Regions from separate parts of the Bacillus sp. LH1 genome, predicted to be linked through region 1. Evidence: riboswitches for the same ligand, from Rfam matches in the RefSeq annotation. Region 1 holds a riboswitch; each other region holds the start of a gene.
The links. Region 1 has a riboswitch for thiamine pyrophosphate ahead of tenA (thiaminase II). Riboswitches for the same ligand answer to the same signal wherever they lie in the genome.
Positions count from the first base shown of each region.

Region 2: another riboswitch for thiamine pyrophosphate. It lies ahead of thiT (energy-coupled thiamine transporter ThiT); the one in region 1 lies ahead of tenA (thiaminase II).
Region 3: another riboswitch for thiamine pyrophosphate. It lies ahead of thiM (hydroxyethylthiazole kinase); the one in region 1 lies ahead of tenA (thiaminase II).
Region 4: another riboswitch for thiamine pyrophosphate. It lies ahead of tenA (thiaminase II); the one in region 1 lies ahead of tenA (thiaminase II).

Region 1 covers NZ_CM175007.1:754,011-757,303, forward strand. Annotated here, with positions in the region: gene ACX9TM_RS03870 (SH3 domain-containing protein) at 1-916, opposite strand, end outside; TPP riboswitch at 1,186-1,297, shown strand; TPP riboswitch at 1,358-1,461, shown strand; gene tenA (thiaminase II) at 1,547-2,242, shown strand; gene ACX9TM_RS03880 (ABC transporter ATP-binding protein) at 2,211-2,960, shown strand; gene ACX9TM_RS03885 (ABC transporter permease) at 2,960-3,293, shown strand, end outside.
Region 2 covers NZ_CM175007.1:4,698,619-4,701,911, reverse strand. Annotated here, with positions in the region: gene ACX9TM_RS24360 (sensor histidine kinase) at 1-865, shown strand, start outside; gene thiT (energy-coupled thiamine transporter ThiT) at 1,073-1,741, opposite strand; TPP riboswitch at 1,828-1,929, opposite strand; gene ACX9TM_RS24350 (FeoA family protein) at 2,124-2,351, shown strand; gene feoB (ferrous iron transport protein B) at 2,348-3,293, shown strand, end outside.
Region 3 covers NZ_CM175007.1:428,958-432,250, reverse strand. Annotated here, with positions in the region: gene thiE (thiamine phosphate synthase) at 1-647, opposite strand, end outside; gene thiM (hydroxyethylthiazole kinase) at 663-1,472, opposite strand; TPP riboswitch at 1,545-1,657, opposite strand; gene topB (DNA topoisomerase III) at 1,867-3,293, shown strand, end outside.
Region 4 covers NZ_CM175007.1:2,541,188-2,544,480, forward strand. Annotated here, with positions in the region: gene pdxR (MocR-like pyridoxine biosynthesis transcription factor PdxR) at 1-283, shown strand, start outside; gene ACX9TM_RS13140 (D-alanine--D-alanine ligase) at 288-1,202, shown strand; TPP riboswitch at 1,276-1,381, shown strand; gene tenA (thiaminase II) at 1,509-2,198, shown strand; gene ACX9TM_RS13150 (DUF3937 domain-containing protein) at 2,596-2,859, shown strand; gene ACX9TM_RS13155 (heterocycloanthracin/sonorensin family bacteriocin) at 3,221-3,293, shown strand, end outside.

The DNA of each region.
Region 1 (3,293 bases):
AGCTAGCTGAATAATAAGATTTCACAACTTTACCTGCAGCAGCAGCTTGGATAGAGACGTTTCCTGGAGCGGCAATATCTATACCATAATGCATTTGTTCCCAGCGTATATCAAAGGTTGAGCTAATTCTTCCTTGAGCGGGGAATTTGAAAGCAGCTGGAATTGATGAAGGCTGATCTGTTTTAGCTTGTGGTTGATTTTGTACTACATAGTGTTTTGCTACATATCCGTATCCTGTGCCAAAACGAATTTTATACCAAGTACCTACAGTTTCTACTACTTGTACTTGAGTACCGTTTTGTAATGAACCGAGTAGAGCGCTACTTGTACTAGCTGTGCTACGTACATTTAGATTAGGTGTTGCAACAGTATATTTTGTATTATTTTGAACGGTGATTCCTTTTACTAAGGGTTGTGAACCATTAGAGATGAATGCTTTTTGTACGTAACCTGTTTGGCCATTATGTGATATTTTATACCATTCGCCTTGATCTTCTTGAACGGTAATAAACTTACCATTTGGTAATACATCTAAAATGGAAGATTCTAAATTAGGTTCAGAGCGAACGTTTAATGCATTAGCATTAACGATGTATTGATCATTAGATTGAAGTTTGTTTTTTAGTAAAATAGCATCTTTTTGTACATAACCTACTTTATTATGAACAGATACTTTATACCAACCATTAGTTGTTTCAATGATGTTCACTTTTGTATTAAAGCGAATTGTATCAATTGATGTGCTTTTTACGTTATCTTCTGTATGTAATGCTACTTGATCGACTTTGACATACCCAGTTTTAATATTAGATAATTGTTCAGCGTTTGCTTTTTGTACATTTGTTTCACCCATAGAAGGAAGTAAAGAAGCAATCGCTACAGTAGTTGCTGTTAAAGCAGTAGCTTTCATATTCATGGAATAGAGACCTCCTCTAGTTGTATAGTTGTAATTTTATTATAGTATAAAGATATAATATAGTGGGGGTATTCACATAAATGTAATATGAAATCAATATAAAAATAAATTTTTTGAGGATAATGATTCCTTTTTATACAATTAATTGGGGTTTTATTTTCTAAAATAGAATGTATGTATTGTATAATTTTGATATTATGTTGACAATTAAGAAAATTAAAAAAGTTGATGATGTCTTATTAGGGTGTTATACTGACAGTGATAATTTTATAGTTTGCTAGGAGAGCTGGTGTTGCCAGCTGAGAGTAGGCCGTAAGCCTTTGATCCTTTTTATTACCTGATCTAGATTATGCTAGCGTAGGGAAGCAATTCGGACACTAACAATGAGTCCCCGTTTCTTTGCGTATAGAAACGGGGCTTTTTTATTTGAAAATTTCATATTGAAACCACTAGGGGTGCTTGACTTGCTGAGAGAGGAATAATCCTTAACCCTTACAACACCTGATCTAGGTAATACTAGCGAAGGGAAGTGGAACATCGAATAAATGTATAACTTTATTTGCTGTAACCACTTCTTATATATAGAAGTGGTTTTTTATTTAGATACATATATTGAAAGGGGATAGAGAAATGAAATTTTGCGATAGATTATTAGAAACTGTGCAACCGGTTTGGGAGATGAGTCATAATCATCCGTTTGTAGTGGGTATGGGAGATGGCACGTTAGAAAAAGATAAATTCCAGTATTATATTATTCAAGATTATTTATATCTGCTAGATTATGCAAAGTTATATGCGATTGGTGTTGTAAAAGCAACGAATCCACAAGTAATGGGAAAGTTCGCTGAACAAATTGATGGAATATTAAATGGCGAAATGACAATCCATAAACAATATGCAAAAAGACTTGGAATTTCTATAGAGGAGATAGAGTCTGCGAAACCATCTGCTAAAAATTTAGCTTATACAAATTACATGATGTCTGTATCTCAAAATGGCACACTTGCGGAATTAATAGCAGCGCTTCTTCCATGTATGTGGAGCTATTGGGAAATTGGAAAGCGTTTAAATGATATTCCTGGAGCAAGAGATCATGAGTTTTTTGGTGAGTGGATTCAAGGATATAGTTCGGAAGAATACGGTAATCTTTGTATTTGGTTAATAGATTTATTAAATGAAATGGCAGTTGGAAAGTCTGAGAAAGAACTAGAAAGATTAGAGGAGATCTTCTTATATTCCAGTCGATTTGAATATTTATTCTGGGATATGTCCTATCGTAAGGAGATGTGGGGATTTGAGGAGCAAGAACATACTACAGTTTCATAATGTTTCTTTTCATTACGATGAGAAACCAATCATCCATGAATTAAATGCTTCTATATATGAGAAAGAGTTTGTCAGTATTATCGGACCGAGTGGATGTGGAAAAAGTACTTTATTTCGCCTTATTACAGGTCTAGAAAAGGTAAGTACTGGACAGATAGAACTGACAGAAACAAAGAACCATCCTGTAGGATATATGCCGCAAAAAGATATGCTTTTGCCGTGGAGAACAATTATTGAGAATGCTGCCCTGCCGCTAGAGTGCCAAGGTGTACAGAAGAAAGAAGCAGAAGTAAAGGCAAAGGAACTGTTACATAAATTTGGTTTGCAAGGGTATGAGCAAAAATATCCGAAAGATTTATCTGGTGGGATGAGACAACGTGTATCTTTTATTCGAACTTTATTAACAGGCGGGGAGATATTGCTGTTAGATGAACCATTTAGTGCGTTGGATGCTTTAACGAAGACCTCTTTGCAAGAATGGTTGTTTGAACAATGGCAAGAGTGGGAAAAAACAATTTTATTCATTACTCATGATGTTGAAGAAGCGTTATTTCTTTCAAACAGAGTTTTAGTAGTGGAACAGCAGCCGATAACGACTTTGACTGAGCGGACTGTACCGCTTGATCATAACAGAACACGAAAAGATTTATATAAACCGGAAGTATTAGCGCTGAAAGATGAGCTTCTTAGTATGTTACAAAGGCAGGTACTTGTGTGATGAACCGATTGAAAGAATTAGTTCCTGCTATTACACTTTCTAGTATTTTACTAGCTGTGTGGGAAATAGGAGCAAGAATTGTAGATGAGATGTACATTTTACCGTCACCGTCTGCGATTGTAATGAAGATATGGAAACTAAAAGACATATTATTTACAGTTCATTTACCTGCAACGTTATACGTCGTTTTAATAGGTGTTGTTATCTCTATCGTATTAGGTGTAGGGCTAGCGATGTTAATGAATGCGAGTACATGGATGGAAAGAGCATTTTATCCATTATTAGTTGCTTCACAAACGATTCCAATTACTGCGCTTGCTCCGCTATTTGTTT
Region 2 (3,293 bases), 1.4 Mb from region 1:
ACAAATTGCAAAGCCATTATTGAAAATAAATGATACAACAAAGAAAATAGCGCATTTAGACTTCACAGAAAAAATACCGATTACTTCGAAAGATGAAATTGGAGATTTATCGAAAAATATTAATGTGCTATCAAATAAACTCCATTCGCATATTGGACAGTTAGAAGAAGATATTGAAAAGGAAAGAAAGTTAGAAAAGACGCGAAAAGAATTCATTTCTGGTGTTTCACATGAATTAAAAACACCGCTAAGTATTATGAAAAGCTGTATTTCTATTTTAAAAGATGGGGTAGCTGAACATAAAAAAGAGTATTATTTTCAGGCAATGGAGAGAGAAGTAGACAAAATGGATACGTTAATTTTGGATATGCTTGAGTTAGCTAAATTTGAATCTGGTACATATAAAATGAAAAAAGATTCGTTTTATATTGATACAGTAATTGAAGGTATATGTGAACATCTATCTGTGGAAATAGAGAAAAAAGAACTTCATATTCATAAAAATATAAGTTCATTTGAAGTGATTGCAAATCAAGGCCGGATTGAACAAGTCATCGTGAACTTCATTACGAATGCTATACGATATACACCAAATAAAGAGGATATTATTATTTCTACAATAGATGAGAAGAATCGTATAAAAGTGTGCATTGAAAATAAAGGTACTCATATTGAAGAAGAGCAATTAGATAAAATTTGGGATCGTTTTTATCGCGTGGATACAGCTCGTCAGCGTTCACAAGGTGGGACGGGGCTTGGGCTTGCTATTTCAAAGAATATTTTAGAACTACATGATGCTGAATATGGGGCAGAAAATACAGAAGATGGTGTATTATTTTATTTCTATTTACCGAAAAAAGCGTAGACAATATGATCTATGCTTTTTTAATTTATTTTCATATTATCTTTACCTAATCTTTATTTTTAATCAGTATAATTTGTTTAGAATATGAGGTTATGTAAGGAGTCGATGAACCGTGCATAGCAATTGGCTAAGTATAATGGTATTTATTTTCTTTTGCGCATTTATTGTATTTTTAATTGATATTACGATATGAAAAAAGAGCGCTCATTAAGCGCCCTTTTTTTGTGTATTCATTTGATAAGCACTGATGCTTTTGAATAATCGTGGTGAAGTGATAAATAAAAATATAAGTAAAACGGTACATAAAATAAAAGAACCAAGCATTGTACTTCCATTTACGATTAATGAATATAACACAGCTGATTGACCTTTCGGCGCATATTGTCCCCAGAAAATAATGCCGGCAATAAAGTGGCAGAAATAGCGAGCAAAGCTACCGATAAATGTAGCAAGGATAATATAAGCAAGGACTTTCTTACCCTGATTTTGTTTTGATGAATGTTTGTCTTTACGGTTACCTAAATTTGATTGTTCTAAGCTATTTTCATTGGATGTTAAAAGTGCTTTTTGAATTGGACGATAGAATAAGCCAGCAAATCCGATAAAAGCAAAGGCAATGAAGTACTCAATGAATGCTTGAACAGGTGTTAAAATATAAGCATCTCCCACGACAATTTGTAATAGTCCCCAAACTAAACCGCCTAAGAAAGCTGATTTAAAGCCCCAGCGGTAAGCAATAATAAAAATAGGAATCATAGCGAATGAGATAGAACCGCCTGTTGGAAGTTTAAGTGATAATGGTAAAATATCGATAATCATGGCGAAGGCTGCAAGAATAGCAGATTCGATCATCGCTTGTAAATTGGTGTTACGCATGTTGTCTCCCCCTAAATCCAAGTTGTACAAAAAAGAATAGATATCATAGGAGGATACGAAATACGTAAATAAAAATGAGGTATGTATTTCGGACGTTTGCACAATCCCTGCGTTAGCATTAACTAACAGGTTCGAAGGGTCGGAACGAAGTGTTCCCTCTCAGCGGCATGGCTCCCCCAGTGATAACGAAATTCTTTATTTGTTATTGTTTATTGTAAGCGAAATGGATGAGAATGGCAAACGAATACAGTATGACAATAATTGAAATAGAATTGTAGCGAAATGTTAATAAATATGAAGCAAAAGGGTATAGTACAAGAGAAATTGGGTGTGGTATAATTTTTTTGAAAATAATTATCATTCTCTTCTGAGGGGGAAGGTTATGAGCTTAGTAGATATTAAAATTGGAGAGAAAGTGTTAGTAAAAAGTATTCAGTCTTTAGATCAGCTATTAAAGCGTAGACTAGCTGCTTTCGGTCTTGCTGAAGGAAGCGAACTTCGCCTGAAACAGAAAGCGATGTTCAAAGGTCCTTGTACATTGGAGTGTCGTGGACAGTTAATTAGTATTCGTCATTGTGACGCGAAAATGATAAAGGTGGAATTAGCGTGAATAAGGTAGCTTTGCTAGGGAATCCGAATACAGGGAAGACATCATTATTTAATGCACTTACTGGTTCTTATGAATACGTAGGAAACTGGAGCGGTGTAACAGTAGAAAAAAAGGTTGGTAAATTAAAAGATAGACAAGGAACATTAATTGATTTACCAGGTGTTTATGATTTAAATCCAGTTTCACGTGATGAAGGTGTTGTAACAAACTTTCTATTAACAGAAGAATTTAATCATATGTTAAATATCGTAGATTCCTCGCAGTTTGAAAGAAATATGCATTTAACGTTGCAGTTACTTGAATTTGGTAAGCCAGTCTCAATTGGTTTAAACATGGTTGATGTGGCGAAGCAAAGAGGAATTGTCATTGATGTAAAACGATTATCAGAGCTATTAGGTGTAACAGTCGTTCCTGTTGTTGCAAGAAGTGGAAAAGGCTGTGAAGAACTGCTTACGACTCTTAAAGAAAATGACAAAAAAGAGAAAAAGCCATTCCTTATTTCATATGGTGTACAAATGGATGAAGGAATTGGAGAAGTAATTGCTCTTTTAGAGACAGCGAATTACGAGCATCCGAGATGGTTAGCACTTCAATTTTTAAGCAATAACGAAGTAGTAGAAAAAGAAATGAAAGCATTACCAATTTATAAGGAACTCATAGCCATTCGATCTCGCTTAGAAGGAAGACTTGATTGTACGTTAGAAGAGCACATTTACAAAACTCGTGAAGCGTATATTGAAAAGTTAAAAACAAATGTTATGAAGCATGAGAAAGAAGGAAAAATTCCTTTTTCAGAAAAAATTGATAGATTAATTACACATAAAATTTTAGGACTTCCAATCTTTTTAGCAGTTATGTTTTTTATTTTTCAGGTTACGTTTACGTGGATTGGTACACCTTTATCGGATATGTTAGATGAGTTTTTTGGTGGCCAGCTTACGG
Region 3 (3,293 bases), 330 kb from region 1:
TTTACTTCTTCAGCTAATTTTCTCGTACTTTCATACGCAGATTCAGCTAAACTAATTGCTGAAATAACTGAAACACCGTCCGCACCCGCTTCTATAACTGCCGCTGTATTTTCAATTGTAATCCCACCAATACCAACGATTGGCACTGTAATTCCTTGTTCTCTAAAATAGGCTAATCCTTTCGTTCCTTGAACCGCTTTCGTATCTTTTTTCGTACTCGTTGGGAAAATAGGTCCAACGCCTAAATAATCTGCTCCATTTTCGATTGCAAAGCGTGCTTCTTCAATTGTATGAGCAGATACGCCGATAATTTTATCTCCCATTTTTTCACGAACAGATGTAATTCCTTCATCATCTTGTCCGACATGAACACCATCTGCATCTAATTCAATGGCTAATTCTACATCATCATTTACAATGAAAGGAACACTATATTCATTACAAAGCGTCTGCAATTCTTTTGCAAAGCGCACTCTATCTTCTCCGATTAAAGAACCTTCCCCCTTCTCGCGAAACTGAAAAATTGTCACTCCACCATCTAACGCTTCTTTCAATACAGCTAAAGGATCCCTCGTGCAGTTATTACTTCCCATAATAAAATACACTTGCAATAGCTTAGACATTTTATCTATTTCAATGCGTGCCATTTCTTTCACTCCCTCTTACTCTAACTCCTCAATCTTTCCATACTTCTCAATATCACTAGAAGTAGTATTCGCTAACTGATTTAAAAATTCAATTTGGAAACTACCAGGTCCCTTTTCCACAGTCTTAGCAGCTGCCAGTTCCGAAGCTACACCATAAAACGTTAATGCTGCTACTGCTGCTTTTACATAATCTTTTTCCACTGCTACAAATGCTCCTATTACAGAAGTTAGTAAACAACCTGTTCCCGTAACTTTCGTTAAAATAGGGTGACCATTTCGAATAACAATAGTTCTCTCTCCATCTGTAACAACATCTTCTTTTCCAGTAATGACCGCAACTGTATTTAGTTCATCTGCTGCCTGCCTTGCAATACTTACAACATTGCCATTTCCAGTACCAGCGTCTACCCCTTTAATTTCCCATCTCTCATTAATAACGTTCGCTATTTCAGCTGCATTTCCGCGAATACTCGCTAATTCAATTTCAGCCGGAATATGTCTCGCAACTTCTGTCCGATACGATGTTGCTCCTGCACCAACTGGATCAAACAGTACTGGTACATTGTTCACATTTGCTGATTTACCGGCAAGTAACATCGCTTCTACTTCTTCAGGACGAAGTGTTCCCATATTTAATACTAACGCTCCAGCAATGCTAGCCATTTCTGCCACTTCTTCTTTTGCATACGCCATTACAGGCGATGCCCCAAGTGCCAACAAACCGTTAGCAGTAAAATTTGTTACAACAACATTTGTAATATTATGAACAAGCGGATTAGATTCTCTCACCAAATCCACTACTTTACTAATTTCTTTCATATTCATCCTTTTCATCTCCTAACTATAATGATGGGAGATACACAAAAAGACACTTTGCGCGTACGCAAAGTGCCTGAATATGTGCTTTTACACTCTCCCTACGCTGGCATTATCCAACAGGTTCAAATGGTCAATGACGGACTAGTAGCCATACTCTCAGTTTGTATCCACAAACTCCCATGTGTTTCTTATTCATCTACTTCAAAGTCTACTCTTATTCTAGTAAAATAACAAGTTCTTTACTTTTCTATTTGATATAGAGGCAACTGATAAAGTGAAACTTTAATCAGTTGGGATTTTGTTAACTCCATTAAAAACAGCTGAAATATGGAGCGAAACTGAATCTCAAGAAGATGTATGCTATATTTAACTTATGGAAATTTGAAAGGATGTTTTTAATATGTCAAAAAGCGTTGTAATCGCTGAAAAACCTTCCGTTGCACGAGATATTGCTCGTGTACTGAAGTGTGATAAAAAAGGAAACGGCTATCTTGAGGGTAATAAATATATTGTAACTTGGGCTTTAGGTCATCTCGTTACATTAGCAGATCCAGAAAGTTATGATGTGAAATATAAAAAGTGGAATTTAGAAGATTTACCGATGCTACCTGAGCGTTTGAAATTAACGGTTATTAAACAAACTGGTAAACAATTTAATGCTGTAAAAAGTCAGCTACTTAGAAAAGATGTAAATGAAATTATTGTGGCAACAGACGCTGGACGTGAAGGGGAATTAGTCGCACGCTGGATTATCGATAAAGTTAAGCTAAATAAACCAATCAAACGTTTATGGATTTCTTCTGTAACCGATAAAGCAATTAAAGATGGTTTTGCAAATTTAAAACCAGGTAAAGCCTATGACAATTTATACGCTTCAGCAGTTGCGCGTTCAGAAGCTGACTGGTATATCGGTCTTAATGCAACTCGTGCTTTAACGACTCGCTTTAATGCCCAGTTAAATTGCGGCCGTGTACAAACCCCTACTGTTGCTATGATTGCTAGTCGTGAGGATGAAATAAAGAACTTCAAAGCACAAACTTACTACGGCATCGAAGCTCAAACAATGGAGAAGCTCAAACTTACTTGGCAAGATGCAAATGGCAATAGCCGTAGTTTTAATAAAGAAAAAATCGATGGTATTGTAAAACGTTTAGATAAACAAAATGCTACTGTTGTGGAAATTGATAAGAAACAGAAGAAGTCATTCTCTCCTGGTCTTTACGATTTAACTGAATTGCAACGTGATGCGAATAAAAAGTTCGGTTACTCTGCTAAAGAAACATTAAATATTATGCAAAAATTGTATGAACAGCATAAAGTACTAACGTACCCTCGTACAGATTCACGCTACATTTCATCTGATATCGTTGGAACACTTCCAGAACGTCTAAAAGCATGTGGTGTTGGAGAATACCGTCCCTTCGCACATAAAGTATTACAAAAGCCTATCAAACCTAACAAATCATTTGTTGATGATAGTAAAGTAAGCGATCATCATGCGATTATTCCAACAGAAGGATACGTTAACTTCTCAGCATTCACAGATAAAGAACGCAAAATTTATGATTTAGTTGTAAAACGTTTCTTAGCTGTGTTATTCCCGGCATTCGAATATGAGCAACTAACGTTACGCACAAAGGTTGGCAATGAAACGTTCATTGCGCGCGGAAAAACAATTCTACATGCCGGTTGGAAAGAAGTATATGAAAATCGCTTTGAAGATGATGATGTAACTGATGACGTAAAAGAGCAACTTCTACCTCACATTGAGAAAGGCGATACATTAGCTGTAAAGTTAATTATGCAAACATCAGGTCAAACAAAAGC
Region 4 (3,293 bases), 1.8 Mb from region 1:
TGAGTTAGCTGTCGGGGCATGTAACCAGTACATTCCTTTTAAAAGAATGACTGGAGATGGTGGGCTGCATTTATTTATAGAGCTAGAAGAGCATATGAATGCCCGCACACTTTTACAAAAGTGTTATGAGAAAGGCGTTACGTTTTCACCTGGAGATGTTTTTTACTCTGATGGAGAAGGAGCAAACACTTTCCGATTAGGGTTTTCGCGCTTGAAAGAAGAAGAAATAGTTCGTGGAATTAAAATAATTGGTGATACATTAAAAAATGAAATTTGGAGTTGAGAAAATGAAAATCGGTGTTATTATGGGCGGGGTATCGTCTGAAAAACAAGTTTCAATTATGACGGGGAATGAAATGATTGCTCATTTAGATAAAAATAAGTATGAAATAGTTCCAATTACATTAAACGAAAAAATGGATTTAATTGAAAAAGCGAAAGACATTGACTTTGCATTGCTCGCATTACACGGAAAATACGGAGAAGATGGGACAGTTCAAGGAACACTGGAGAGTTTAGGGATTCCTTATAGCGGAAGTAATATGTTATCTAGCAGTATATGTATGGATAAAAATATTTCGAAAAAGATTTTACGTTATGAAGGTGTAGAAACACCAGATTGGATTGAACTTACAAAAATGGAGGATCTAAATCTTGATGAGTTAGATAAGTTAGGATTTCCATTAGTGGTAAAACCAAACTCTGGCGGATCGAGTGTCGGGGTGAAAATCGTTTACAATAAAAATGAACTGATCTCAATGCTAGAAACTGTATTCGAATGGGATTCTGAAGTAGTAATTGAGAAGTATATAAAAGGTGATGAAATTACATGTTCTATTCTGGATGGAAAACAGTTACCTATAGTTTCAATTCGACATGCAGCCGAGTTCTTTGATTACAATGCAAAATATGATGATACTAGTACGGTTGAGGAAGTTATCGAACTTCCAGCAGAAATTAAGGAACGTGTAAATAAAGCTTCACTGACTTGTTATAAAGCATTAAAATGTAGTGTTTATGCAAGAGTTGATATGATGGTGAAGGACGGAATTCCATATGTAATGGAAATTAATACATTACCAGGGATGACACAATCAAGTTTATTGCCAAAAAGTGCAGAAGCAGCGGGGATTAGTTATAGCAAACTATTAGATATGATTATTGAAACATCATTAAAAGTTAGAAATGAAGAAGGGTTTTAAGGAGATTATATAACGAATTCTTTTGACAGTTTCACGAAGTATGCTATGATGAATACATTATAAAAACAAAATATTCATCCACTAGGGGGGCCTTTTATAGGCTGAGATCAAATGTGATTTTGAGACTCTTAGTACCTGATCTGGTTAATGCCAGCGTAGGGAAGTGGGAAAGACGTTGCTATTTAATGAGTAAATAAATACTGTCAATTTCACTTTCTTTACGCCTGTAAAGAAAGTTTTTTTATTTTACAGCTTTAATAATTGTGGATAAATACTTATATTTTATACATTATTGGAGGGATTTAAATGACTTTTTCACAATCATTACGTAAAGAAGTAGATTCAATTTGGGAAGCGAGTTTTAACCATCCTTTTGTAAAAAAACTTGGTGAAGGAACGTTAGATTTAGCTAGTTTTCGTTATTATGTGCTTCAAGATTCGTATTATTTGAGTCATTTTGCTAGAGTACAAACTTTAGGAGCTGCAAAAGCTCTTGAATTAGAGACGACAGCTCGTATGGCACATCATGCTCAAAATACATATGAAGCAGAGTTATCTTTACATGAGAATTTTGCTAAAAAACTAGGGATAACGAAAGAAGAAAAAGATAATTTTATTCCTGCGCCAACTGCATATGCGTATACTTCACATATGTATCGTGCTGCGTATGAAGGGCATTTAGGAGATATCATTGCAGCAATTTTACCTTGCTATTGGTTGTATTATGAAATTGGCGAACGCTTAAAAGAGTGCCAGCCGGAAGAGCCAATTTATAACGAATGGATTTCTGCTTATGGATCTGATTGGTTCCGTACGCTAGTTGAAGAACAAATTACACGTTTAGATACTATCGCTGAAAAAGTAACAGAGGCAGACCGCAAACGTATGAAACAGCATTTTATTATTAGCAGTCAATATGAATATTCATTTTGGGAAATGGCTTATACATTAGAAAAGTGGCCAGTGGATACAGACGTAAAAGACGTAATTGGATAAAGAATAGAAGTAATGTTATAGATAGGTCTGGATCATACCTATCTATATATTTTTTCTTGTCAAATTTGCGTAAAGTTATTAGTGCTACGGATATGGCGAAATAGAATATCGATAATTTAGCTCATTTACTTGTCTACGCATTAACTGGATAAACTTCTGTCACATTTATTTTACAATTAAAGAACGTAAATGTTGGTGGTATGAAGTTAAATAAGAAAAGAAACCCGAGCTATTAGCTGTAACGGAGTTGTTTTTTCTTCGCAGGAATTCCTAAATTATCATGGAGTGTTGTTAATACGATATGCAAATATGCATATCGTATTTTTTTGAGTTCTTTATGTGTTAAAATTAGATATAAAGATATAAAAATATAAAGAAGCAAAAGCAGGAATATCCAATGAATTTTGAGAGGTGTTATATGTTTACAAATAAGAAATTAATTCGATTTGGTTTATCGTTGTTTGTATTTTTAGGGATAATTAATTTTACAATCAGCTATTTCCAAACATATCTTGAAACAGCAGCAGATATTAAATGGGTAATTCCAGAAATTTGGAAAACTATTTTGCTAGATGTTCCTCAAGGTATACTTGTTCTTTTAGGCGCAATTGCTTTATATGATTTCACAAAAGAGGCATCACAAAAAGACGCATCAATCTAAGTGTGTCTTTTTTCTATTAGGAATTTCATAGAGAGTTTTGCTGGAGAAATAGAATTCATATTTTTTAATTTTTATTTATCCCGCTATTTGCCAGGCAGTAAGCCCCCCACCTCAAAATTCAGCGGAAGCAAAGAAGTTAGGTAGGGGATGAACAAAACCCCACTGATTAAAGTTTCACTTTATAAAAATGAGCCCATAGCAAAAATAGGTATATGAACAAGGTGCATCATTTAGTGATAAGTCATACTTTGTTGGTGTACGTATTGAACTTAGTTTGTAGCGCTATTCCTACTTAGATGTAACGAACAGAAACATAGGGAAGCATCGATGAGGTTGTATTTTATAAACGGAGGTTATGAAAATGAATCAGTTTCAACAAGAACTACAAGCGCTAAGTCTTAATGATTACCGATCTGGAAATATTGTCTATTGGG